DNA from 3 places in the Nocardia sp. CA-119907 genome. Region 2 is predicted to be linked to each of the others. Evidence: riboswitches for the same ligand, from Rfam matches in the RefSeq annotation. Region 2 holds a riboswitch; each other region holds the start of a gene.

Region 1 (7,752 bases), 1.7 Mb from region 2:
ACTGGCTGGCGAGAAGTGGGTATCGCTGGAGGTATTCGGCGACCGCGGCGTGCTGGAACCCAGCGCACCACTGCCCGATTACTGGGAGGACGCCGTCAGCCCCTTCTACACGCCCTCGGGCCGCCCCATCCACCGCGTCGCGCCGATCTCGACGCTCGAGGACATCCTGGCTACCGCCAGCACCAGCGACGTCTTCACCAGCTGCATGAGCCACATCGCCCGCTATTACAACCGACCCGGCATCTCTTACCTGCCCATCACCGATTCCCACCTTGTTCGGTGGGCACCGGTCTGGCGCAGCGACTCCGAAACCGAGCAGATCCGCGCATTCGCTCGGGTGATCCGCGATATGGGCTGCCTCGTACAGAACTGAGCCCCAGCCGTTCCGGACACCGGGAAATCGACACCTGGCTGTCGACATTGCCCCCCGGAGTGCACCGCTATCCGCGAGGATTGCCTGGTAACCCGATCTCGATCGAGGAGCGCATATGACCGACTGGAACAAGAACATCATCGAGGAGTTCCGGACCAATAGCGGAAAGGTCGGCGGCCCGTTCGAAGGCAAGGACCTGCTGTTGCTCACCACGACCGGCGCGAGAACCGGGCTGCCGCGGACCAATCCGACGGCCTATATCCGCGACGGCGACCGTCTGGTGATCATCGCGTCCAAGGCCGGTGCACCCGGCCACCCGGACTGGTACCACAATCTGCTGGCGAATCCGAAGGTCAAGCTGGAAATCGGCACCGAAACCCTCGAGGCGACCGCCACCCCGATCACCGAGGGCCCGGAACGCGATCGGCTCTACGCCGCGATGGTGGCTGTCATGCCGGGCTTCGCCGAATACGAGACCAGGACCAGTCGGGTGATCCCGGTCGTCGCGCTGCAACCGAGCACCTGAGGACTACGTTCGACGCGCGGCCCAGACCGTGAGGGTGAACAACAGAACACCGAGAACGGCCAGACCCGCACCGACGGTCGCCGGAGCGGTATAGCCGAGACCCGCCGCGATGACGAGTCCGCCCAGCCACGCGCCCGCGGCATTGGCGATATTGAGGGCGGCGTGATTGAGCGCCGCCGCGAGCGTCTGCGCGTCGGCGGCGACATCCATCAGCCGCGTCTGCAGAGCTGGCGCGAGCGCCGCACCCGACGCGCCGATGAGGAAGGAACCGACGCCCGCGGTGTACGGATTGTGCGCGGCGGCAACGAACCCCGCGAGAATCACCACCATGGCGATCATCGAGAGATAGATCGCCCGGTCGACGCCGCGGTCGGCGAGAAAGCCGCCGACGATATTGCCCGCGACCATGCCCAGGCCGAAGAGCATGAGCACGAACGGAACCAGACCGAGCCGCATGCCCGCCACATCGGTCAGCGTGGTGGTGATGTAGGTGTAGACGGCGAACATGCCGCCGAAGCCGACGGCGCCGACCAGCAGGGTCAGCAGTACTTGCGGGCGGCGGAGTGCGCCGAGTTCGGTCATCGGGTTGGTGATCCGGATGCCGTGTAGTTCGGGAACGAACCGAATGAGGGCGGCGACCGTGACGATTCCGATCACCGCGACCACCACGAAGGCGTCGCGCCAGCCGAGATGCTGGCCCAGCCAGGTGGCGCTGGGAACGCCGACGACATTGGCGGCGCTCAATCCCAGCATAACCGCAGCAACCGCCTTTGCGCGCTGCCCTACCGGAGCCAATGTGGCGGCGGCCAGCGACGCGACACCGAAATACGCACCGTGCGGCAGGCCGGAGACGAATCGGGCGATGACGAGGGTTTCGAACGAGGGCGCGCCGACGGTCGCCGCATTTCCGATGATGAACGCCACCATCAGCGCGATGAGGAGACGTTTGCGCGGTACCCGCGCGGCCAGCGCGGCGATCACCGGCGCTCCGATGACCACGCCGAGCGCATAGGCCGATACCGCATGTCCCGCGGTCGGCTCGGAGACGTTCATGGCGCCGGCAATATCGGGCAGCAAACCCATCGTGACGAATTCGGTTGTGCCGATTCCGAATCCGCCGAGGGCCAGCGCCAGCATCGCGGGAATATGCCAGTCCGTCCGTTCGGCCTCGGCGGGTGCTGGGGTCTGAGTGGCAACGGAACCGGTCACGTCTTGATGTAACCGCCTGGCGACTCCGGTCGCTTCCCGCGTAGACGTGAGTTGCCCCACGTCAGCATCGAGAATTCGGACGAACGACTGCCGTACCGCGCATACCGGGCAGCCCGACGGCAACACACCGCTTGCGGGCGCTCAGCAGGAAGGTGAAGGTCCGGCCATATGGGTCGCGGAAACAGTGCGGGCACCCGTACCACCGGTGTGGTGCGGGTGCCCGTATGTCGCGCCCGGCGCTGGCTCTTGCCCAGCGCCGGGTATTCGGTTCGACCGGTCGGCGCGGGGCGCGCGACCGGATCGACGGTCAACCGTCAGCGCAGGGCGCGGGCCAGGTTGGCGTCGAGCGCACCGAGGAATTCCTCGGTGGTCAGGTAGCCCTGGTCGCCGCCGACGAGCAGCGCGAGGTCCTTGGTCATCTGGCCGCCTTCGACGGTCTTGATGACGACGTCCTCGAGGGTCTGCGCGAAGCCGATCACCTCGGGGGTGTTGTCCAGCTTGCCGCGGTGCTCGAGGCCGCGGGTCCAGGCGAAGATCGACGCGATCGGGTTGGTCGAGGTCGGCTTGCCCTGCTGGTGCTGGCGGTAGTGCCGGGTGACGGTGCCGTGCGCGGCCTCGGCCTCACAGGTCTTGCCGTCCGGGGTCAGCAGCACCGAGGTCATCAGGCCGAGCGAGCCGAAGCCCTGGGCCACGGTGTCGGACTGCACGTCGCCGTCGTAGTTCTTGCAGGCCCAGACGTAGCCGCCCTCCCACTTCATGGAGGAGGCGACCATATCGTCGATCAGGCGGTGCTCGTAGGTGAGGCCCGCGGCGTCGTACTGGGTCTTGAACTCGGTGTCGAAGACTTCCTGGAAGGTGTCCTTGAACATGCCGTCGTAGGCCTTGAGGATGGTGTTCTTCGTCGACATGTACACCGGGTAGTTCTGCTGCAGGCCGTAGTTGAGCGACGCGCGCGCGAAGTCCTCGATGGACTTCTTGAAGTTGTACATGCCCATGATGACGCCGCCGTCCTCGGGCATCTTCACGACTTCGTGCACGATCGGCTCGCTGCCGTCGTCCGGGGTGAAGGTGAGGGTGACCGTGCCGCCCTCGAACACCTTGAAGTCGGTGGCGCGGTACTGGTCACCGAACGCGTGACGGCCGATGATGATCGGCTTGGTCCAACCGGGAACCAGACGCGGCACATTCGAGATGATGATCGGCGCGCGGAAAATGGTGCCGCCGAGAATATTGCGGATGGTGCCGTTGGGCGAGCGCCACATCTTCTTCAGGCCGAATTCCTCGACCCGGGCCTCATCGGGGGTGATGGTGGCACATTTGACACCGACGCCGTGCTCTTTGATGGCGTTCGCGGCGTCGATGGTGACCTGGTCGTCGGTCTTGTCCCGATACTCGATGCCGAGGTCGTAGTACTCCAGGTTCACATCGAGATACGGGTGGATCAGCTTGTCCTTGATGAACTGCCAGATGATCCGGGTCATCTCGTCGCCGTCGAGTTCTACGACGGTGCCTTCAACCTTGATCTTGGACATGGATCTTCGTGTCCTCCTAGGATGGTGCCCTCATTGCACGGCCAGGCGAACACGCTTGTGAGCGGACCCTAGCTGTTCCAACAGACAACGTATATGTCCCGCGTTGTCCGCGAGACATGTGGTGCAAACAAGACAAGCGTACTGCTGCCATTGACCTCACCGCGCGGGCAGCCCCCGATGTGAAGACGCTCGAAATAGTTACCGACAAGTAGGTCGGCAGTGACGTGCGCCACCGCGAAATAGCAATGTCCGGGTATCCCGAAGGACACCCGGACAAGCTATTTCATGATCAGACCGCGACCGGAATCCGCGCGTCCTCCTCGGATCCCTCGATCAGGTTTTCCGGCTTGTCCCGAATCATCAACGCGATCACCGGAATTGCGGCGAGGAAGAATCCGGCGCCGACATAGAACGCGACGTCGTAGCTGTGGATCGAGGCACGGGCCATCAGGTTGTCGACCATCGGGTTGTTCTGCGCGAAGGTCTTGGCCGTCTGCACCGAGATCGTGGTGAGCAGCGCGGTACCGACCGCACCGCCGACCTGCTGAGCCGCGTTCAGCAGCGCACTGGCCACACCCGAGTCCTCCTCCTCGACCTGATGCAGCGCGACGGTCTGCATGCCGACGAACAGCGGGCCCATGCCGAGCGCGATCAGCACCTGCGCGGGCAGCACGCTGGCCGCGTAGCTGTCGCCGAAGCTCAGCTGCGCCAGCCACACCAGCCCGAGGACACCGAGCACGGCGCCCGCCACCATCAGCGGACGCGGGCCGAGCTTCGGCAGCAGCGCGCTGGTGACACCGGCGGAGATCGCGATGCCCGCCGGGAACGGCAGGAAGGCGAAGCCGGCCTTCAGCGACGAGTAGCCGAGGGTGATCTGGAAGTAGTAGCTCAGGAACAGGAACATCGCGAACATGGCGATCGGGATCAGCAATGCGGCGAGGAACGCGCCGCCGCGGTTGATCTCACCCGGAATATGCAGCGGCAGCAGCGGATTCGTCGAGCGGCGCTCGATGACGACGAAGGCGATCAGCAATGCGACACCGACGACGAGCAATCCGAGGGTGCTCCCGGCCAGCCAGCCGTCCTCGGCGGCGCGGCTGAATCCGTACACGATGGCGATCAGACCGAGCGTCACGGTGACCGCACCCGGCACGTCATAGCCGCCGGTGCGCGGCGTCGGCACATCCCGCACCACGAACGCCAGCGCGCCGAGCAGCGCGAGCAGTGCGATCGGGGTGTTCACCAGCAGGCACCAGCGCCACGAGGCGTACTCGGTCAGCGCCCCACCCGCGATCAGGCCGAGCGCCGCACCACCCGCGGAGATTCCGGCGAACACGCCGAATGCGGTCGCGCGCTCCTTCGCCTCGGTGAAGGTCACCGAGAGCAATGACAGCGCCGCCGGTGCGAGCAACGCCGCGAACGCGCCCTGCAGCGCACGCCCGGCAAACAGCTCGGCGCCGTTCTGCGCCAGACCGGCCACCGCGGATGCCCCGGCGAAGCCGACGAGACCGACGATGAAGATTCGGCGCCGCCCCATATAGTCGGCCAGCCGTCCGCCGAGCAGCAGCAGACCGCCGAAGATCAGTGTGTAGGCGGTGAGCATCCACTGCCTGTTGCCGTCGCTGATGTCGAGGTCCTGCTGCGCGAAGGGCAGCGAGATGGTCACGATGGTGGCGTCGAGAACCACCATGAGCTGGGCCAATGCAATCACACCCAGCGCCAGCCAGCGCGTCGAGCTGGCCTGTCTTCCTGGAACTTCCACCACTGTCGCGGTCTCGCTCACTGTCTTCTCCTAGCCGTCCGAAGTCGTGCAGTCATCCTGTCATCGACGGACATTTGTCGTCAAGAGAAAAATGTCGCATCACGACATTTGACTGTTAAGGACACGAAATGTCCCGATTGCGATAGCATGGGGCCATGCTCGAGTCATCGACGCCGATCGGCGCGAGCGCCGCAGCCGACAACGCTGTGCGCGCCACAGCAAACCCAGGGCTCGGTTCGTCCGGCGCCGGCGCGAGCGTGGGATTGCGCGAACGCAAGAAGCAGCAGACCCGGCTGCGCATCATCGAGGTCGCGTTGGACCTTTGCGACGCACAGGGATTCGACGCGACGACGGTCGAGCAGATCGCGAACGGCGCGGACGTGTCACCGCGCACCATCAACCGGTACTTCGACAGCAAAGAGGACATCGTCCTCGGGCCGGTCAAGGACTTCGGCCTCGCCATCGCCGAATGCCTGCGCGGACTTCCGGTCACCGGCAATGAACTGCTATCGCTGCGCGAGGCATTCCTGCAAGTCGTCGATCACGCCGCGGAAAGCGTCGATGGCCCCATTTCGTTCCGGCGCTTCCAGCAGATGCAGCGGATCCTGCGCAGCAGTCCGACGGTCAGCGCGCAGAGCATGGAACTCGCCGACGATAAGAACGTCGCGATCGCCGAAGCGATCGCCGACCGACTCGACACCCAGCCCGACGCGCTGCCGGTGCGCCTGGTCGTCGGCGCCTGGCAGCTGATCGGTCATCTCAGCATGGAATGTTCGAACTCGATCTTCGACGAGGCCGACACCTCGGCCGCCGCTGCCGACGCCCGCAACGCGTTCACCACATCATTCGACGAGTTCATGCGGGTGTGCACCGGGCGCACCGACGTCGCCGCGGCGGAAAACCGGTAACGGATTTCAGCCGCCGACCGCACTCCGGTTACCATGTCGGTCAGGTCATGAGTGCCAGCGCGAAGCCCCGGCTTGCTGGACGGCAACCCTCCAGCTGCGGTGGGGTGCTCCGGGTGATGACCGGGCTCTCGAAAGCCGAGAGCAAGCGCGCACTTCAGGAGGTTCCCGCCATGTGTTGTTGTCCGTCACCCGCATTCCGTTGAAACCTGCTGGCGAACAACCCCTTTGGAGCAAGACATGAGTGACCCCAACGCGTCCGCGACCGATATCGATTCCGCCGGAATCGATCCGGCGCAGTGGTCCTTCGAGACCAAGCAGATCCACGCGGGCCAGACGCCCGACGAGATCACCGGCGCACGCGCACTCCCGATCTACCAGACCACCTCGTACGCCTTCCGTGATACCGATCACGCGGCCGCACTGTTCGGGCTGGCCGAGCCGGGCAATATCTACACCCGGATCATGAACCCGACCCAGGATGTGGTCGAGCAGCGCATCGCCGCCCTGGAGGGCGGTGTCGCCGCGCTGTTGCTGGCCTCCGGTCAGGCCGCGGAGACCTACGCGATCCTCAATCTCGCCGCCGCTGGCGATCACATCGTCTCCAGCCCGCACCTCTACGGCGGCACCTACAACCTGTTCCACTACTCGCTGCCCAAGCTCGGCATCGAGGTGTCCTTCGTCGAGGATCCGGACGATCTCGAGCAGTGGCGCGCGGCGATCCGGCCGAATACCAAGGCCTTCTACGGCGAGACCATCGCCAACCCGAGCAGTGCGATCTTCGATATCCGCGGCATTTCCGCGATCGCGCACGCGGCGGGCCTGCCGCTGATCGTCGACAATACGGTCGCGACCCCGTACCTGATCCAGCCGCTGGCCCACGGCGCGGACATCGTCGTGCATTCGGCGACCAAGTACCTGGGCGGGCACGGTTCGGCGGTGGCCGGCGTGATCGTCGACGGCGGCGCCTTCGACTGGACCGTGCGCGACGCGCAGGGCGAATCCCGCTTCCCCGGTTTCACCACCCCGGACCCGAGCTACCACGGCGCGGTCTTCGCCGATCTCGGCGCTCCGGCCTATGCACTCAAGGCGCGGGTGCAGCTGCTGCGCGACCTCGGCGCGGCGATATCGCCGTTCAACGCGTTCCTGATCAGTCAGGGCATCGAAACGCTGAGCCTGCGGCTGGAGCGCCACGTCGCCAACGCACAGGCGGTCGCCGAATTCCTGAGCACGCATCCGGCCGTGGAATCGGTGTTCTACGCGGGCCTGCCGTCCTCGCCGTGGCATCGACGCGCCGCCGAACTGGCACCGAAGGGCGCGGGCGCGATCGTCGCGTTCGAACTGCGCGGCGGCGTCGATGCGGGCAAGAAGTTCGTGGACGCGTTAGCCCTGCACAGCCATGTAGCTAACATCGGGGATGTGCGTTCTCTCGTAATCCACCCGGC
Region 2 (7,752 bases):
ATCGATCGCGCGCCGATCACGGCGCCGGGGCCGATGGTGATCGGCCCGATGTGCACGACATCGCCATCGATCCAGTAACCCGAGAGGTCGACCTCCGGTTCCACACTGCAGCCGTCGCCGAGTTCGAGCATGCCGGTGACCGGCGGCAGGGTGTGCAGATCGATACCGGTGCCGATCTTCGCGCCGAGTGTCCGCGCGAACGGCACCATCCACGGTGCGCCGGAGAGGCTTTCGGCGCCGCTGGCCTCGGACAGCCGGACCGCGGCCCACAGCCGCAGATGTACCGAGCCGCCGCGTGGATAGCTGCCCGGCGCGACGCCGCGCAACAGCACCCGCGCACCCGTCGCGCATATCGCCATGCGCCCCGGCGGGGAGATGAACAGCAGGAAGGCGGCCAGCGTCCACCACCACGACAGATGCGGCAGCCACGGCAGTGAGCCGGACCAGCCCGCGATATTCCCGACAATGGCCAGCCAGGTGAGCCACTGCATGCCGGTGAGGGTGCTCAGCGGGACGGTGGCGAGTACCTGTGTCCACTGCGCGCTGCGGGGGGTGGGGCGGACGATGCGGGGTTCGACCGCCTCCGATGGTGCGGTCTCGTCCAGTAGTTCGGCGAGTGCGCCGAGGCGGGGATGGTCGTACAGGTCAGCGACGGCGATGCTCGGATAGCGTTCGCGCAGGGCGGTGACCAGTTGGGCGGCCGCGAGCGAGCCGCCGCCGAGGTCGAAGAAGTCGCTGTCGGGGCCGGTGACCTCGGCGCCGAGAATCGAATCCCACAGTCCGGCGATCCATTGCTCGGTTTCGGTGAGGTCGGCGCGCGGGGCGTCGGTGTCATTGGGCAGCGGCCACGGCAGGGCGTTGCGGTCGACCTTGCCCGACGTGCGGGTCGGCAGGTCGGGGACGATGGCGAGCCGGGGGACCAGTGGGGCCGGGAGTTGTTGAGCGAGTTGGGCTCTGGCCGCGGACAGGTCGAAATCCGGTGCGGTACCGGTGAGATAGCCGACCAGGATCTTATTGCCCGCCTTGGTGGAGCGGATGGCGGCGGCGGCCCCGGTGACGCCGGGCAGATGTTGCAGTGCGTTATCGATCTCGCCGAGTTCGATGCGGCGGCCGCCGAGTTTGATCTGATCGTCGGCGCGGCCGAGGAAGACCAGACCCTCGCTGTCGTTGCGGACCAGATCGCCGCTGCGATAGGCCCGGTCCCAGCCGAGTGACGGCAGCGGAGCGTACTTTTCGGCATCCTTGGCCGGGTCGAGATAGCGGGCGAGACCGACGCCGCCGATCACGAGTTCACCGGTTTCGCCTTCGCCCACCGGGTTGCCGTCGGCATCGATGACGGTCAGATCCCAGCCGTCGAGCGGGAGTCCGATCCGGACCGGGAAGCCGCCGTCGAGCAGGGCCGCACAGGCGACCACCGTTGCTTCGGTGGGGCCGTAGGTGTTCCACACCTCACGGTCGGAATCGGTACGGCCTGCGCCCGGCCCGGCGTGATCCGCTTCCTCATCCGGGTCAGTCGCTCGCGCCGCGGACCGTCCGGCGAGGCGTTCGGCGAGTTCGGGCGGTACCGCCTCGCCGCCGAAGATCAACAGGCGGACCGGGTCGAGTGCCTCGGCGGGCCAGGTAGCGGCCAATGTGGGCACCGTAGAGACGATGCTGATCTCGCGGCGGACCAGCCAGGGGCCGAGATCCGCGCCGGTGCGGACCAGGGCGCGCGGCGCGGGCACCAGGCAGGCGCCATTGCGCCAGGCCAGCCACATCTCCTCGCAGGAGGCGTCGAAGGCGACCGAAAGTCCGGCCAGGACCCGATCGCCGGGGCCGATCGGGTCGTCCTGGAGGAACAGGCGCGCTTCCGCGTCGACGAATGCCGCGGCATTGCGGTGGGAGACCGCGACGCCCTTCGGGGTTCCGGTGGATCCGGAGGTGAAGATGATCCAGGCGTCGTCGTCGGTGGTGGGTCGAACGGTCGATTCGGCTGCGGTCGTTTCCGGGCGCCGATCGGTCCGTTCGACGGCCGCGACCGTCGGTTCGATGCCCTCGACCGTCGCGATGGCGGTAACTCGGGCTTCGCCGAAGACCAGTCGGGCGCGCTCCTCCGGATCGTCGGCGTCCACCGGGACGTAGGCGGCACCGGCATAGAGAATGGCCAGGATCGTGACGTAGAGCTCATGCGAACCGGACGGCATGCGGACGCCGACGCGGTCGCCCGGTCGCACGCCCGCCGCGATCAGATCGACGACACCGGCGTCGATCTCGGACAGCAACTCGGTATAGCTGAGTACCACGCGGCCGTCATCGATCGCGGGTGCCTCGGGGTGGGCCTGTGCGGTGCTGTTCAGAACGTCGACAAGGGTCCTGGCCTGCGGCGCGAGTGCGGCGCGGAGCAAGGGGTGTGGCGTCGGGAGCCCGGTCGCCTGGTCCTTGCCCGCCGCGGTGTCGACCTGCGGCTGCAGCATTACGTCCTGCCCACCTCTCATAGACCTGCCCAGCGCTTTCCCCGTTGTTGTTTCACAGGATGGTTACCAATGGGCAAACGCCACGGTGACCAACTGTCTACGGTACCTGCGGTATCGGCATGTTGTCGTCGACCGAACCGGGTGGTCGGTTGGCAGTGGCGGGCTCAGATGTCTTCGCCGAGCGCCTTCAGTGCCAGGCGGTGCAGGGTGCGCCGCTCCTCGTCGTCGAGGCGGTACAGCACCCGCTCGGCGGCCTGCTCGATGAGTTCATCGGTCTTGCGGCGCTCGGCCCGTCCGGCTCGGGTGATGGAAAGCCGGTACTTGCGCCGGTCCGTCGAATCGCGGGTGCGGACCACGAACCCGGCGTCTTCCAGGCCGTCGATCAGCCGCACCACCTCGCTGCGATCGATGCCGAGCGCGGTGGAGACCTGCTGCTGGGACAGGTCGTCGAACTCCTCCAGGCAGACCAGCACCCAATGTTCGCGCAGGGACGTGCCCATTTCGGCATGTACGGCCTTGTGCAGCTTGCCGAGCGCGTAGGTCGGGAAGCGGAGCAGGCCGCGGGGGTGGATGTGGTCGGCGGGCATTCGATAATTGTATCTATTGTTGATGTTATCGATTGTTGATAGCCTCCACAATCTAGGTTGTCTACAAATAGCGGAGGATCCATGTCGGATACTCGAACGGCCGTCGCCGCCACCGCGCCCGCACTCGCACTCGAACCGATTCCGGCCCGGGTATGGCGGGTCGCCGGTGTGGTGGTCTTCGGCGCCGTGATGAGCATGTTGGATACGTCACTGGTCAATATCGGCCTGAACACCATCGCCACGGATCTCGGTGCGGCACTGGACAGTGCGCAGTGGATCGCGAGCGGATATCTGCTGGCACTGGCCGTGACGCTGCCGCTGTGCGGTTGGCTCGGACGCCGGTTCGGGATGGATCGGGTCTGGTTGAGCGCGCTGGCCGCGTTCACCGTCACCTCGGGGTTGTGCGCACTCGCGCCGAATATCGGTTGGCTCATCGGGTTGCGGATCGCGCAGGGGTTGGCCGCGGGTTTGCTGGTGCCCGCGGGGCAGACGCTGATCGGTCAGGTCGCCGGTCCGCAGCGGCTGGGCCGGGTGATGAGCGTGGTCGGGATCGCGGTGGTCGCCGCACCCGCGATCGGGCCGACGGTCGGCGGCGTCATGCTGGCGAACCTGGACTGGGAGTGGTTGTTCCTGATCAATATCCCGTTCGGGCTGGTGGCGTTCGTACTCGCGCGCCGGGTATTGCCGCGGGCGGCGACGGCGGATACCCAGGGCCGATTCGACACCACCGGATTCGCGTTGATCGGCGTCGGTCTGTCGGCATTGGTCTACGGGCTCGGTGAATTCGGTAGTCGCGGTAGCATTTCCGCGCCCACGGTATGGGTTTCGGTGCTGGTCGGTGCGCTGGCACTCGGACTGTTCGTGGCGCGGTCGGTACGTGGGCACGGTGCGAATCTGCTCGACGTCGGACTGTTCCGGCATCCGGTGTTCGCGACGGCGAATGTGGCGAACTTCTTCGCCGGTGCCTCGATGTTCGGGTCGATGCTGGTGCTGCCGTTGTACTTTCAGGTCCTGCACCGCGATGGTCTGATAGCGACCGGATTGCTGCTGATGTCGTTCGGGCTCGGCGGCATTATCGCGATGCCGATCGGCGGCCGGTTGACCGATCGGTACGGCGGTGGTGTTGTCGCGGTGGTCGGCAGTGCGGTCACGGTCGCCGTCACGGTGCCGTTCGCGCTCGGCGATGCCTCGATGAATCCTGTTGTGATACAGGCGCTTTTGCTGATTCGCGGCATGGCGACCGGGTTGACCGGGATGCCCATCGTCGCCGCGGCCTATGCCGCGGTGCGGCCCCAGCAGATGCCCGATGCGGCATCGTTCGTCAATATTCTGCAGCGGGTCGGCGGGTCGATCGGAGCGGCATTGCTGGCGGTGGTGCTGTATCGCGCAGCCGCCGCCGGATTGCCGGTGGATGCCGGGTTCCGGCAGGCGTTCTGGTGGCTCACCGCCGCCGCGGTGGTTTCGCTGATCGCGTCGGTGCTGCTGTGGCGCAAGGAGATTCAGCCGAACTAGCGACGCCGTGCGCCTTGTCGACGGCTACCCGAGGTGGCCATCGACAAGGCGCGCAATGGATTACGCGGCCGACGCGGCGGTGCCGATCCCGAGTGCCGCGAGGATGGCCGCGCTGATCTGCTCGAGCCGATCGCGAACCCGGGGGCGGCGCAGCATGGCCACCGCCCGGGAGGCCAGCAGGGCGAGCAGGATCATCTCCACGGCCGCGATGCTGCATTCGATGGCGCCGAGCGCGAGGGTGTTCGCGAAGGTGACATCGGTGAGGAATTGCGGCAGCACCGCCAGGTAGAACAGCCCGACCTTCGGGTTGAACATGCACGACACCAGCCCCGCGGCGAATGCCGAGCGAACTGAGGTCGCCGCGTCCGTGCCCGGCTGACCGGACACCTGCGCGGTGTCGGTCCCGCGCTCCTTGCGGTGCTCGACCAACGCCCGAACTCCCAAGTACACCAAGTAGATTCCGCCGATGACCTTGAGCATCCGGTAGGCGGTCGCGGACTGTTCCAGCAGTGCGGCGACCCCGGCCGCGACCACCACCGCCCAGACGATGCCGCCCAGTGCCGAACCGATTGCCGCGGCGATGCCAGGTCGTGCGTCCACGATCGAGAATCGCAGCACCAGGAACGAGTCCGGACCGGGCGTGATCGACAGCAGAACGCACAGACCGATAAAGCTGAGCAGCAGGGAAAGCGTCACCACTCGATGAGATCGCAGATCGTCCGGCTTTGCAAGGTTATTTATTTGAGTGCATGGATATGCATTGAAGGGGCGACGAAAACGGCGGTTGACACAGCGGTGCGGCATCTGCCAATCTCGGTTCAGGTCATGAGTACCAGCGTCAAGCCCCGGCTAGCTGGTCGGCAACCCTCCTCCGCGGTGGGGTGCTCCGGGTGATCGACCGGGCCGCAGCCCGACCGGGTGCGGCAAGCGCGGACTCGGATAATCACCTGATTACGGGTCCCATAGCCGATGGGATTTTGTGATGGCTGCTGTTGTTGACCAGACCTGTTCCGCCTTCGCCCGGGTCTCCGGTGACGACCTCCGGGTGCCGCTGGTCCAGGGCGGGACGACCACCTACGCCAACTTCGACTACGCCGCGAGCGCACCGGCACTGGCGCAGGTCACCGACCGGGTGCAGCAACTGCTGCCGTACTACGCGAGTGTGCACCGCGGCGCGGGTTACGCCTCGCGGATCTCCACCGAGTGCTACGAAGCCGCCCGCGGTTCGGTCACGCGTTTCCTCGATGCCGCCGACGACCAGGTGGTGGTATTCACCCGCAACACCACCGATTCGCTCAACCTGCTCGCCGCCTGCGTCCCCGGCGACACCGTGGTGCTGGATATCGAGCATCACGCGAACTTCCTGGCGTGGACCCGGCACGGCCGCCGCGTCGTGCGGGCCGCGGCGACCGTCGAGGAGACCATCCGTCAGCTCATCGCCGAATTGTGCAGTAGGCCAGCCGCATTGCTCGCGGTCACCGGCGCCTCCAATGTGACCGGTGAGGTCCTGCCCCTGGAGCGCCTGGCCACTATCGCCCACCAGTGCGGAGCCCGCATCCTGGTCGATGCCGCGCAACTGGCACCGCATCGTCGAATCAGCCTGCGCGACACCGGTATCGACTACCTCGCCTTTTCCGGTCACAAGCTCTACGCGCCGTTCGGCGCGGGAGTGCTCGTCGGACGCCAGGATTGGCTCGATGCCGCCGAACCGTATCTGGCGGGCGGCGGCGCGGTCCGCGAGGTCGGCGTCACCCGCACGGAGTGGGCATCCGCTCCACAGCGTCATGAGGCCGGTTCCCCGAATGTCCTCGGTGCGGCCGCGCTCGCCGCCGCATGTGACGCGCTCTGTGCGATCGATTCCGAATCCCTCGCCACTCACGAACATCTGCTCGCCGATCGGCTGCGCACCGGCCTGTCCGCCATTCCGGGCGTCAACCTGCTGCGCATCTGGGACGACAGTCCGGACATCGTCGGCATTGTCGCCTTCACCCTGGATGGTTTCGTCCCCGGCCAGGTCGCGGCCTACCTCTCCGCCGAGCACGGCATCGGCATTCGCGACGGCCGCTTCTGCGCCCATCCCTTGCTCGCGCGCCTCGGCCTCGATGGCGCTCTGCGCGCCAGCATCGGCCTCGGCACCAGCTCCGCCGATGTGGACCGCCTGATCGATGCCATCGCCACCCTCGTTGCCAAGGGCGCGAGCTGGAACTACGCCTGCACCGATGGGCAGTGGAATCCGACCCCCGAGACCCGCCCCTTCACCAGCACCCATGCCACGGACGGCGCCGCGCCCTGCGTGATCGGCTAACGCCGCCGACTTCGTTCCGAGAACTTCACCGCGCAGGGAACGATCGAACGCTATTGCTGCCCAGCAGAATTCGACCGAGCTCAGTCCTCGAGCGAGGTCGGGCGGTAGTAGCGGCCGCGGTAGTAGAGCAGTGGCGCGGCGGCGGGCTGTTCCTCGGTGCTGTCGCGCACCCGGGTGACCAGGCCGACGACGAAGGTGTGGTCACCGATCGGGATCAGCTGCTGAATGGTGGCCCGGATCCAGATGGGGGTGCCGTGCAGTACCGGTTCGCCGGTGTCCAGGGTGGTCCATAGCGAGCGATCGGTGAAGCGTTGATCGGCGGTGCGGGCGAAGCGTTGGGCCAGATCGTGCTGATGTTCGCCGAGGAAATGGATGACCACGGACTCGGCCGCCCGCAGCGCGGTCAGGCTCGACGAGGTGTGGGCGATATTGAAGGAGACCAGCGGGGGCTCCAGGGACAGCGATGCGAATGAGGTGGCGGTAAAGCCGACCGGACCGTTTTCCGAGCCGAGGGTGACCACGGTGACGCCCGCGGGATAGTGCCGCATGGAAGCGCGGTACTGCTCGGCGGTGATGCCGCTCAGATCATCGGGAATCTGGATGTCCGTGGCAGGCGGTTGAGCATCAGTCACATGACGAAACTACGCCGGGTTTGTCGGTAATGGGCCGTCGCATGGTTGTTGGACTGATCTCCCTTGCGCGGTCCGCACTGTTCCCGAGCGGGCACGGAATTCAATCCACGTCGATCGGAAGTCCGGCGGTAATGCGCACCAGTTCCCGAAACGAGGTGCGGAACACGGTATTCGGAACGCCGCCCGCGGCCCACACCTCCCGGTGCGCCGATAGCGCGTTGTCCACCCAGGTCGGCAGGTTGGTGGGGTGGCCGACCGGCGCG
Region 3 (7,752 bases), 3.2 Mb from region 2:
TGGACGCGGATACCGTAATCGCGGGCACGCACGTGCTGACCACGCTGGATCTGCTGCGGGACGGCGGATTCGACGGTGCGGTGCTCGACGATTGGCAACGGCGGATCCGGGTCGGTCCCGGCATCGGCATGGTGGTGCGACTCGCGACCAGCGCGCTGCCGCGCTACCCCGGATGCTCGACCGCCGAATCCGCCAACGGCCTGCAGTTTCTCGTATCGGATCGGCGGCAGCTGCGCCGGGCGCACGGTGCGGCGTCGGCGGGGGATCTGCCGCCGCGCCCGGTGGTACTCGCGATGAGCTTCAGCGCGCTGGACCCGAGCATCGCCCCCGCCGGTGAACATCAGCTCTCGCTCTGGGCGCAGTGGCACCCCTACGAGCTGGCCGACGGGAGCGACTGGGCCGCGCACGCCGAGCCGGAGGCCGATCGGATTATCGCCGAAGTCGATTCCTATGCGCCGGGTTTCGCGGCGAGTGTGCTGCGGCGGCACGTGCAGACGCCCGTCGATCTGGAGCGCGAGCTGGGGCTGCGCGGCGGGAATGTGATGCACGTGGAGATGTCCCTGGATCAGATGATGCTGTGGCGGCCGCTGCCGGAATTGTCCGGGCAGCGGGTGCCAGGGGCGCCGGGGTTGTATCTGACCGGGGCCTCGACGCATCCGGGTGGTGGGGTGTCCGGAGCCAGTGGGCGCAGTGCGGCGCGGTTGGTGCTGCATGATCGACGCCGTAACCGGTTTCCCTTGCTGCGCAGGCGATGACCGAGCCCAGCGCACCGGAGCCGATCGAGCACCCCGAAGTGCAGGTGCCCGGCCCGGCGAATTCGGAGATCACCCACCGGGTGTCCGGCGCGGATTCTGGTGTGCGCCGCTTCGATGAGAGCCGACCCAGTGCGCTCCGGATTCCGCGTTTGCGGGCGTCCGCGCAATGGACGCCACGATTGCTTGTGCCTGCGGGTTTCGCGGTGCTGCTGGTGCTCGTGCAGATCGGTTATCCGCTGTCCTCGGGCGTCGCTCGCGATCGGGTGACCGTTGTGGTTGTACTGCTTTCAGCGGGGACGGCATTGGTGCACGCGGCGGCGACGCGCGGGTTTCGGTATGCCGCGGGATTTCTGGTGATCGTCTCCGGGCTCGGACTGCTCGCCGAGATCATCGGTACCGCAACGGGATTCCCATTCGGCTGCTATGACTATGCCGACGGCAGGTTGGGGCCAGCGGTGGCAGGGGTGCCGCTGGTGGTCGCGCTGGCCTGGACGGGCGGGCTGTACCCGGTGTGGGTCGTGGCCGGACTGCTGACCAGCCGGACGGCCGGGCGGATTGCGCTGACGGCGGTCGGCGCGGTGGGTTGGGATCTGTTCCTGGATCCGCAGATGGTGGCGGATGGTCAGTGGAGTTGGTGTGCCACCGGTTGGGGTTTGCCCGGACTCGATGCGATTCCGTATACGAACTATCTGGGTTGGTTCGCGGTGGCGCTGGTGATGGCGGGGCTACTGACCGCGTTGGCTCGCGTGGCGGGGACGCGCACTGTGGGGGTGCGAGAGGCCGGCACAGGGCGCTGGTTTCCGATTCCGACCGAGGCGCTGGTGCCGGTAGTGGTATTTCTGTGGACGTGGCTCGGCTCGACGCTCGCGCATGCGGTGTTCCTCGATCTGCCGTATTCGGCATGGTACGGATGTGTCGGGCTGGGAGTGCTCGGTGTGCCGCTGCTGGTGCGGTTGATCAGGGCTCGGGGGAATGAAACGGTGCGGACGCCATCGGCCGGAAGCTTCGGCCGACCCGCGTTCCGCCCGTCGCGTGGCAATCGGGGGCGTGGGCCTGGCACGATGTGAGCCGTGCAGCCGAGTCCTCTCACCGCGATCCCCGATGCCCCGGTTCTACGTTCACCCCGGCCCGGGGTGCGGGTAGCGGCGGCAGTACTGCTGGCCGCAATGCTGGTGCCCATGCTCGCGGGCTGCCTACGGGTGCAGGTTTCGATGGGTGTGTCGTCCAATGACCGGGTCTCCGGTCGGATCGTGGCCGCGGTCGTGCCCGCGGACGCCAATGACAAGGGCCCGCAGCTGAAGGCGCCCGACTCGCTGGCCGCCAAGGTGCGGGTCGAGCCGTACAGCCAGGACGGCTATGTCGGCAGCAAGGTGTTCTTCGAGGATCTGTCCTTCGGTGAGGTCGGCCAGCTCGGCGGACTCTCCGATCAGACCCAGGGCATGTTCAATCTGTCGTTCCAACGCACCGGCGACCTGGTCAGCCTCAACGGCCGGGTCGACCTGAAATCCGTTCCGCCGCACGGCTCGGACGTGCAGTTCACGGTGGCCTTCCCGGCCCGCGTCGCCAAAACCAATGGCAACCGCGAGGACGACTCCACCGTCTCCTGGAAACTGCCGGCCGGCGATGTCTCCACGCTGCGCGCCGAAGTCAGCTACGCCGATCCGAATACCCGCTCCTTCGCGGGCTGGGCCGGCATCGTCGGCGGCATCACCCTCGCCGTCGCGGCGATTGTCGCCGCCATCGCCTACATGAACCGAAACCCCGCACCTCCCGGCGCCCCCGAATTCAGTTTCTCCATGAGCAGCCTCTGGCGTTCGCTCGTACGCCGCTGAATTCCCACCTCGCACCCCAATTGTTTCGATGCGGAACGCCGACACCCGTCGATGCCGAGCGCCACGGCGGCACGATTGTGACCGTGACGAGCGCACACGGGGCGAGATTCATGACGCCGCCGGACGCGTGGATCGCGTCGATACGAAACGCGAGTACGTGGCGCGCGCATAATCGGCCCGACGACGGCGTCATTCGACGCGCCGGGGAGGCGATGCCGTGACGGAAGCGAAGACGCTGCGGCAGGGCTTGGCGGTCGCGACGCCGTATGGTGCGGCAATCGCGCTGATCGGTTGTGGGATCGCGCTGTTCAATCGGGTGACGGTGCGCACGCTGCCGATTGTGCCGACGCCGGTTCTCGAACCCGTGACGATCTGTATTCCGGCGCGCGACGAGGCGCGGCGGCTGCCCGAGCTGATCGATGATCTGCGGGGTCAGGTGGGGGTGCCACGGCTGCGGGTGCTGATTCTCGACGACGCGTCCAGCGACGGGACCGAAGCGGCGGCCGCGGAGGCGATCGCGGGTGATCGGCGATTCACGGTGATTCGATCCGAGGCCGAACCCGCACCGGGGTGGACCGGGAAGGCCGCGGCCTGTGCCCGGCTGGCCGAGCGGGCGGATGCGGCGGTGCTGATCTTCCTCGATGCCGATGTGCGGGTGGCCCCGCGCGCGATCGCCGCGGCGGTCGCCGAATTGCGGCGGAGTCGGGCCGCATTGTTATCGCCCTGGCCGTATCAGGTTGCCGAATCGGTTGCCGAAGCGCTGGTACAGCCGCTGCTGTGCTGGTCGTGGGCGGCGAGCCTGCCGATCGGGATCGCCAATCGGAGCCGCAGACCATCGACAGCGGTCGCCTGCGGCCAATTCCTCGTTTTCGATGCCACCGCCTATTTCGCCATCGGCGGTCACGCGGCGGTGGCCGCCAGCCCCACCGAGGATCTGGATATCGCTCGCGCCCTGCGCCGTTCCGGTCGCCGCACCGCGGTGGTCACGGCGGGTCGCGCCGCGCGCACCCGCATGTACCGGGACGCGACCGAACTCGAGGCGGGCTATACCCGCTGGCTGTGGTCGGCCTACGGCGGCACGACCGCCGGCGGCGCGGCCGTGGGAGCCATTGCGGCACTGGCCTATTGGATACCGCCGCTGGCCGCCGTCGCCGGTCGCGGCCGGCTGCGGGCCACCGGTCTCCTCGGCTACACCGCCGCGGTCACCAGTCGCCTACTCGCCCGCTCATTGGAAAGCGGCGCCCTTACCCGCGCCGATATCCTTGCCGCCCTGGCACACCCGGTCTCCATCGCCGCCTATCTCCGCCTGTGGTCCCGCTCGCGCCGAGCCCATCGCGCGAACACCCTGACCTGGAAATCCCGCCACCTCGACACCACCCACTGATCAAGATCAGGCCGAATCCATGGCGGTAATGCCCGACAGAGACCCCGCCATCAGTTCCACCGGATCCTGATCAACCCCGGAACCAGGCAGCCGCATGCCCGAAATCAGCTGACGCCACATCCGGGCCAGGGTCCAGCGGCGCGGCCTGGCGACCTCGGATGTTCGCCGGGCTCAGCGCACCGAGGTGATGCCGACGGTCGGCAGGAAGAAGCAGGGCTTGCCGGCGTTGTCGACGGTGCCGAACACCGCGGCCAGGACGGTGCCGGAACCGGTGTCGACGGGGACGGCGCGGATGCCGCCGGTGGGGAATGTGGCGAAGAAGTTCTCGAAGGCGCGTTCGGCGAGTGGTCGTATTTCGGCGGGGATTTCGGCGGGCACCATGGTTCGGACGACGTCGGAGAGCGGGCCCATGGCGGTGACGCCGCTGCGGCCATTGGCCAGATTCAGCCAGGCGACGTTCATGCCGGAGACGTTCGTGCTGTCGGTGGCTACGCCGTAGGGCATGAAGGTGAACAGGGTTTGGCCCGTCTTGACCGCGGAAAGGTCCAGTCCAGGAATGGCCACGGTGGTCTTGGGCCACGGCCCCGGGACAGCACCCGCGACGGCGGGGACCAGGCCGAGGGAGTTGCCGCTGGAGCAGAACGCCGCGGCCGCCGGGTACAGGAACGGGTCGATGCCCACAGCGCGCAGCGCCTCGACAGTGGCTTGGTAAGCACCGAACGCATCTCCGGGTGCGGCTTGGACGGACGGCGGGGTCGCCGCCGGGATTGCGGGTCCGGGTATCGGCGCCGGTACCGCGGCGGCGAGGCCGGGGGCGGCCAGCGTCAGCGCAGCCGCACCGGTCGCGATGGCGGTAAGCGTGGTCAGACGGCGCAGCAGGGTCACGTGAACCTCCTCATCGTCGGGCACGAATGAGGTCAGAGAGTACTCCAGCAAACCAACAGAACCGGGCTGATTTCGACCGGCAACGCCGTCGCGTCGCGCAACCCACCCGACCGTCACGATGGCACGCGGGGTACCCCCTCCAGGCGAAATACGCCGGAGGGACTACACCCGAAGCCTCGCGATCCACCGCACGACCCGGTCGATAATCCCTGTTCACAACCGTTCGGACAAGATCTGCGCTCACGCTGATTCGTACCCTTGTGCCGGACTTCGCCTGCTTCGCATGATATTTCGGCTAGACCGACCGACCCGTGCTCGGCGTCGGACACACCATCCAGAGCGACCGAGAGACCTGGCTCGTCGACGTCGCAGCAACCCCCCGGTCACCGGGTGCGGGTGCTTCCGCCGGGAACGATGGAGGAACCGAAATCATGAGCGCGTCCGTCGCATCCGATGCCCTCTCGGATGTTCCGATACCGGGTGCCCACACACCCGATGCCACGGCATCGGGTGCACCCGGCACTGCCGTAACCACCACCGGCGCACCGCCGATCGCCAGGACCTGGCATCCGTGGCGCTGGGTGATCAGCGCCGTCGCGCTGGTACTGCTCGCGCAGTTCGTCCATGGACTGGTCACCAATCCGGGCTGGGATTGGTCGACCTTCGCCAAGTACTTCACCGCGAAGTCGGTGCTATCGGCGCTGAAGGTCACCCTGGAGCTGACCCTGTGGGGTACGGCACTCGGATTCCTGATCGGCACCGCACTGGCAATCGCCCGGTTGTCGAATAATCCGGTGCTGCGGGTGATCTCGTGGGTCTATATCTGGGCGTTCCGCTCGATTCCGCTGATCGTGCAACTGCTGTTCTGGTTCAACATCGCCTACCTCTACAAAACGCTGTCGCTCGGCATCCCGTTCGGTCCTGGATTTCTCACCTTCGAGGTGAACGGGGTGATCAGCGGGTTCACCGCGGCGGTCATCGGCCTCGCATTGCATCAGGCCGCGTATTCGGCCGAGATCATCCGGGCCGGCTTCATCTCCGTCGATCCCGGACAGCTGGAAGCCGCCGCCGCGCTCGGGATTCCGCGGCTGCGACAGTTCCGCACCGTCATCGTCCCGCAGGCGATGCGCTCGATCCTGCCGAATGCGACCAATGAGGTGATCAGCCTGTTCAAGGGCACCTCGATCGTCTCGGTAATGGCGATCGCGGAACTCTTCTACCAGGTCCAGGTGATCTACGGACGCAATGGCCGGGTGGTGCCGCTGCTCATGGTCGCGACGGTCTGGTACATCGTGCTGACCACGATTCTCTCGGTGGCGCAGTACTACATCGAACGGCACTACGCCAAGGGCGCGCACCGCACACCGCCACCGACTCCGATCCAGCAGGTGTGGCACAAGCTGCGTGAAATCGCCGAAAGCGGTTCCGCCGCACCGCGCGGAGCCACCCGATGAGCGCGCCGGTCACCGAGACGATCGACACCAGCGTCGACCGGGCCGCCGCGGTAGCGGTTCGCGGCGTACGAAAGTCCTACGGCACCACCGAAGTTCTGCGCGGCATCGATCTGACGGTTCGGGCGGGTGAGGTGGTCACCGTGATCGGCCCGTCCGGCTCCGGCAAGTCGACGCTGCTGCGGGTGATCAACCATCTGGAGTCGCTGGACGCGGGCACCGTGCACATCGACGGCGAGCTGATCGGATATCGACTGCGCCGCAATAGGTTGCACGCGCTGTCGGATCGCGAGGTGCGCAAACAGCGTTCGCATATCGGCTTCGTCTTCCAGCAGTTCAACCTGTTCCCGCATCTGACGGTGCTCGACAATGTCACGCTCGCACCGATTTCCGCACAGGGCCGCCCGCGCCGGGAAGTCGAGCGCGAGGCCGAGCAACTGCTGGACCGTGTCGGCATCGGCGAACTGGCCGACGCCTATCCGCGTCGGCTGTCCGGCGGACAGCAGCAGCGGGTGGCCATTGCCCGGGCGTTGGCGCTGCGACCGCCGGTGATCCTGTTCGACGAACCGACCTCGGCACTGGATCCGGAACTCGTCGGCGAAGTCCTCGACGTGATCCGCGATCTCGCCGACGGCGGCACCGCGCTGGTGATCGTCACCCACGAAATCGGTTTCGCCCGTGAGGTGGCCGACACCGTCGTCTTCCTCGACGGCGGCGTGATCGTCGAACAGGGCCCGCCCGCCGCCGTACTCGATAACCCCCAGCACCCGCGCACCCGCGCATTTCTGTCCCGAGTCCGCTGAGCGCGGTGCGCGCTCCCGATGAACAGGTATTCAATGAAGCTCTCCGCCCTGGTCGGCCTGGCCGCCACGGTCGCGTTGCTGGCCACCGGCTGCGGCACCGACCCCGATGCGGAAAACTCCGCGCAGCCCGCCGGTTCGATCACCTTCGACCTGTCCCCCGGCCAGTCCGGCCGGATCCACGCGCCCAAGGTCGATGCCATCGCCGCCGAACTGCCGCAGGCCATTCGCGACCGCGGCACGCTGGTGGTCACCGGATCGGGCGGCGCGGCACCCCCGCTGCGGTTCTACGCCACCGACGATAAGACCATCGTCGGGTCCGAGGTCGATTTCGCCGCACTGATCGCCGACATTCTCGGTCTGAAACTCGTTGCGCAGGTGGCCGATTGGTCGCAGAACTTCGTGCGAGTCGACTCCGGCGAAGCGGATGTGTTCATCTCCAACGTCACCGTGACCGAGGAGCGCAAGGAGAAATACGACTTCGCCACCTACCGCAATGACACCGTCGCACTGGAGATCCCCAAGCAGAGCACGCTCGACTACAGGGATCGCAAGAGCCTGGCGGGTAGGCGGATCGGCGTCGGCAGCGGCACCAATCAGGAGCAGCTGCTGGTCAAGTGGAACGAGCAGAACGTCGCCGAGGGC

What was found. Region 2 has a riboswitch for S-adenosylmethionine ahead of ACQP2D_RS02415 (aminotransferase class V-fold PLP-dependent enzyme). Riboswitches for the same ligand answer to the same signal wherever they lie in the genome.
Region 1: another riboswitch for S-adenosylmethionine. It lies ahead of ACQP2D_RS38470 (bifunctional o-acetylhomoserine/o-acetylserine sulfhydrylase); the one in region 2 lies ahead of ACQP2D_RS02415 (aminotransferase class V-fold PLP-dependent enzyme).
Region 3: another riboswitch for S-adenosylmethionine. It lies ahead of ACQP2D_RS31440 (amino acid ABC transporter permease); the one in region 2 lies ahead of ACQP2D_RS02415 (aminotransferase class V-fold PLP-dependent enzyme).

What each region holds. Positions count from the first base shown of each region.
Region 1 covers NZ_CP192091.1:8,498,916-8,506,667, forward strand. Annotated here, with positions in the region: gene ACQP2D_RS38440 (LysR family transcriptional regulator) at 1-373, shown strand, start outside; gene ACQP2D_RS38445 (nitroreductase family deazaflavin-dependent oxidoreductase) at 489-899, shown strand; gene ACQP2D_RS38450 (MFS transporter) at 903-2,036, opposite strand; gene ACQP2D_RS38455 (NADP-dependent isocitrate dehydrogenase) at 2,423-3,640, opposite strand; gene ACQP2D_RS38460 (MFS transporter) at 3,930-5,423, opposite strand; gene ACQP2D_RS38465 (TetR family transcriptional regulator) at 5,558-6,310, shown strand; SAM riboswitch class IV at 6,354-6,464, shown strand; gene ACQP2D_RS38470 (bifunctional o-acetylhomoserine/o-acetylserine sulfhydrylase) at 6,548-7,752, shown strand, end outside.
Region 2 covers NZ_CP192091.1:523,748-531,499, forward strand. Annotated here, with positions in the region: gene ACQP2D_RS02395 (Pls/PosA family non-ribosomal peptide synthetase) at 1-2,453, opposite strand, end outside; gene ACQP2D_RS02400 (MarR family winged helix-turn-helix transcriptional regulator) at 2,618-3,040, opposite strand; gene ACQP2D_RS02405 (DHA2 family efflux MFS transporter permease subunit) at 3,122-4,552, shown strand; gene ACQP2D_RS02410 (LysE family translocator) at 4,613-5,248, opposite strand; SAM riboswitch class IV at 5,374-5,488, shown strand; gene ACQP2D_RS02415 (aminotransferase class V-fold PLP-dependent enzyme) at 5,535-6,857, shown strand; gene ACQP2D_RS02420 (flavin reductase family protein) at 6,938-7,405, opposite strand; gene ACQP2D_RS02425 (YbaK/EbsC family protein) at 7,590-7,752, opposite strand, start outside.
Region 3 covers NZ_CP192091.1:7,038,394-7,046,145, forward strand. Annotated here, with positions in the region: gene ACQP2D_RS31415 (phytoene desaturase family protein) at 1-755, shown strand, start outside; gene ACQP2D_RS31420 (carotenoid biosynthesis protein) at 752-1,822, shown strand; gene ACQP2D_RS31425 (LppM family (lipo)protein) at 1,922-2,587, shown strand; gene ACQP2D_RS31430 (glycosyltransferase) at 2,805-3,971, shown strand; gene ACQP2D_RS31435 (hypothetical protein) at 4,143-4,856, opposite strand; SAM riboswitch class I at 5,184-5,277, shown strand; gene ACQP2D_RS31440 (amino acid ABC transporter permease) at 5,288-6,310, shown strand; gene ACQP2D_RS31445 (amino acid ABC transporter ATP-binding protein) at 6,307-7,110, shown strand; gene ACQP2D_RS31450 (ABC transporter substrate-binding protein) at 7,129-7,752, shown strand, end outside.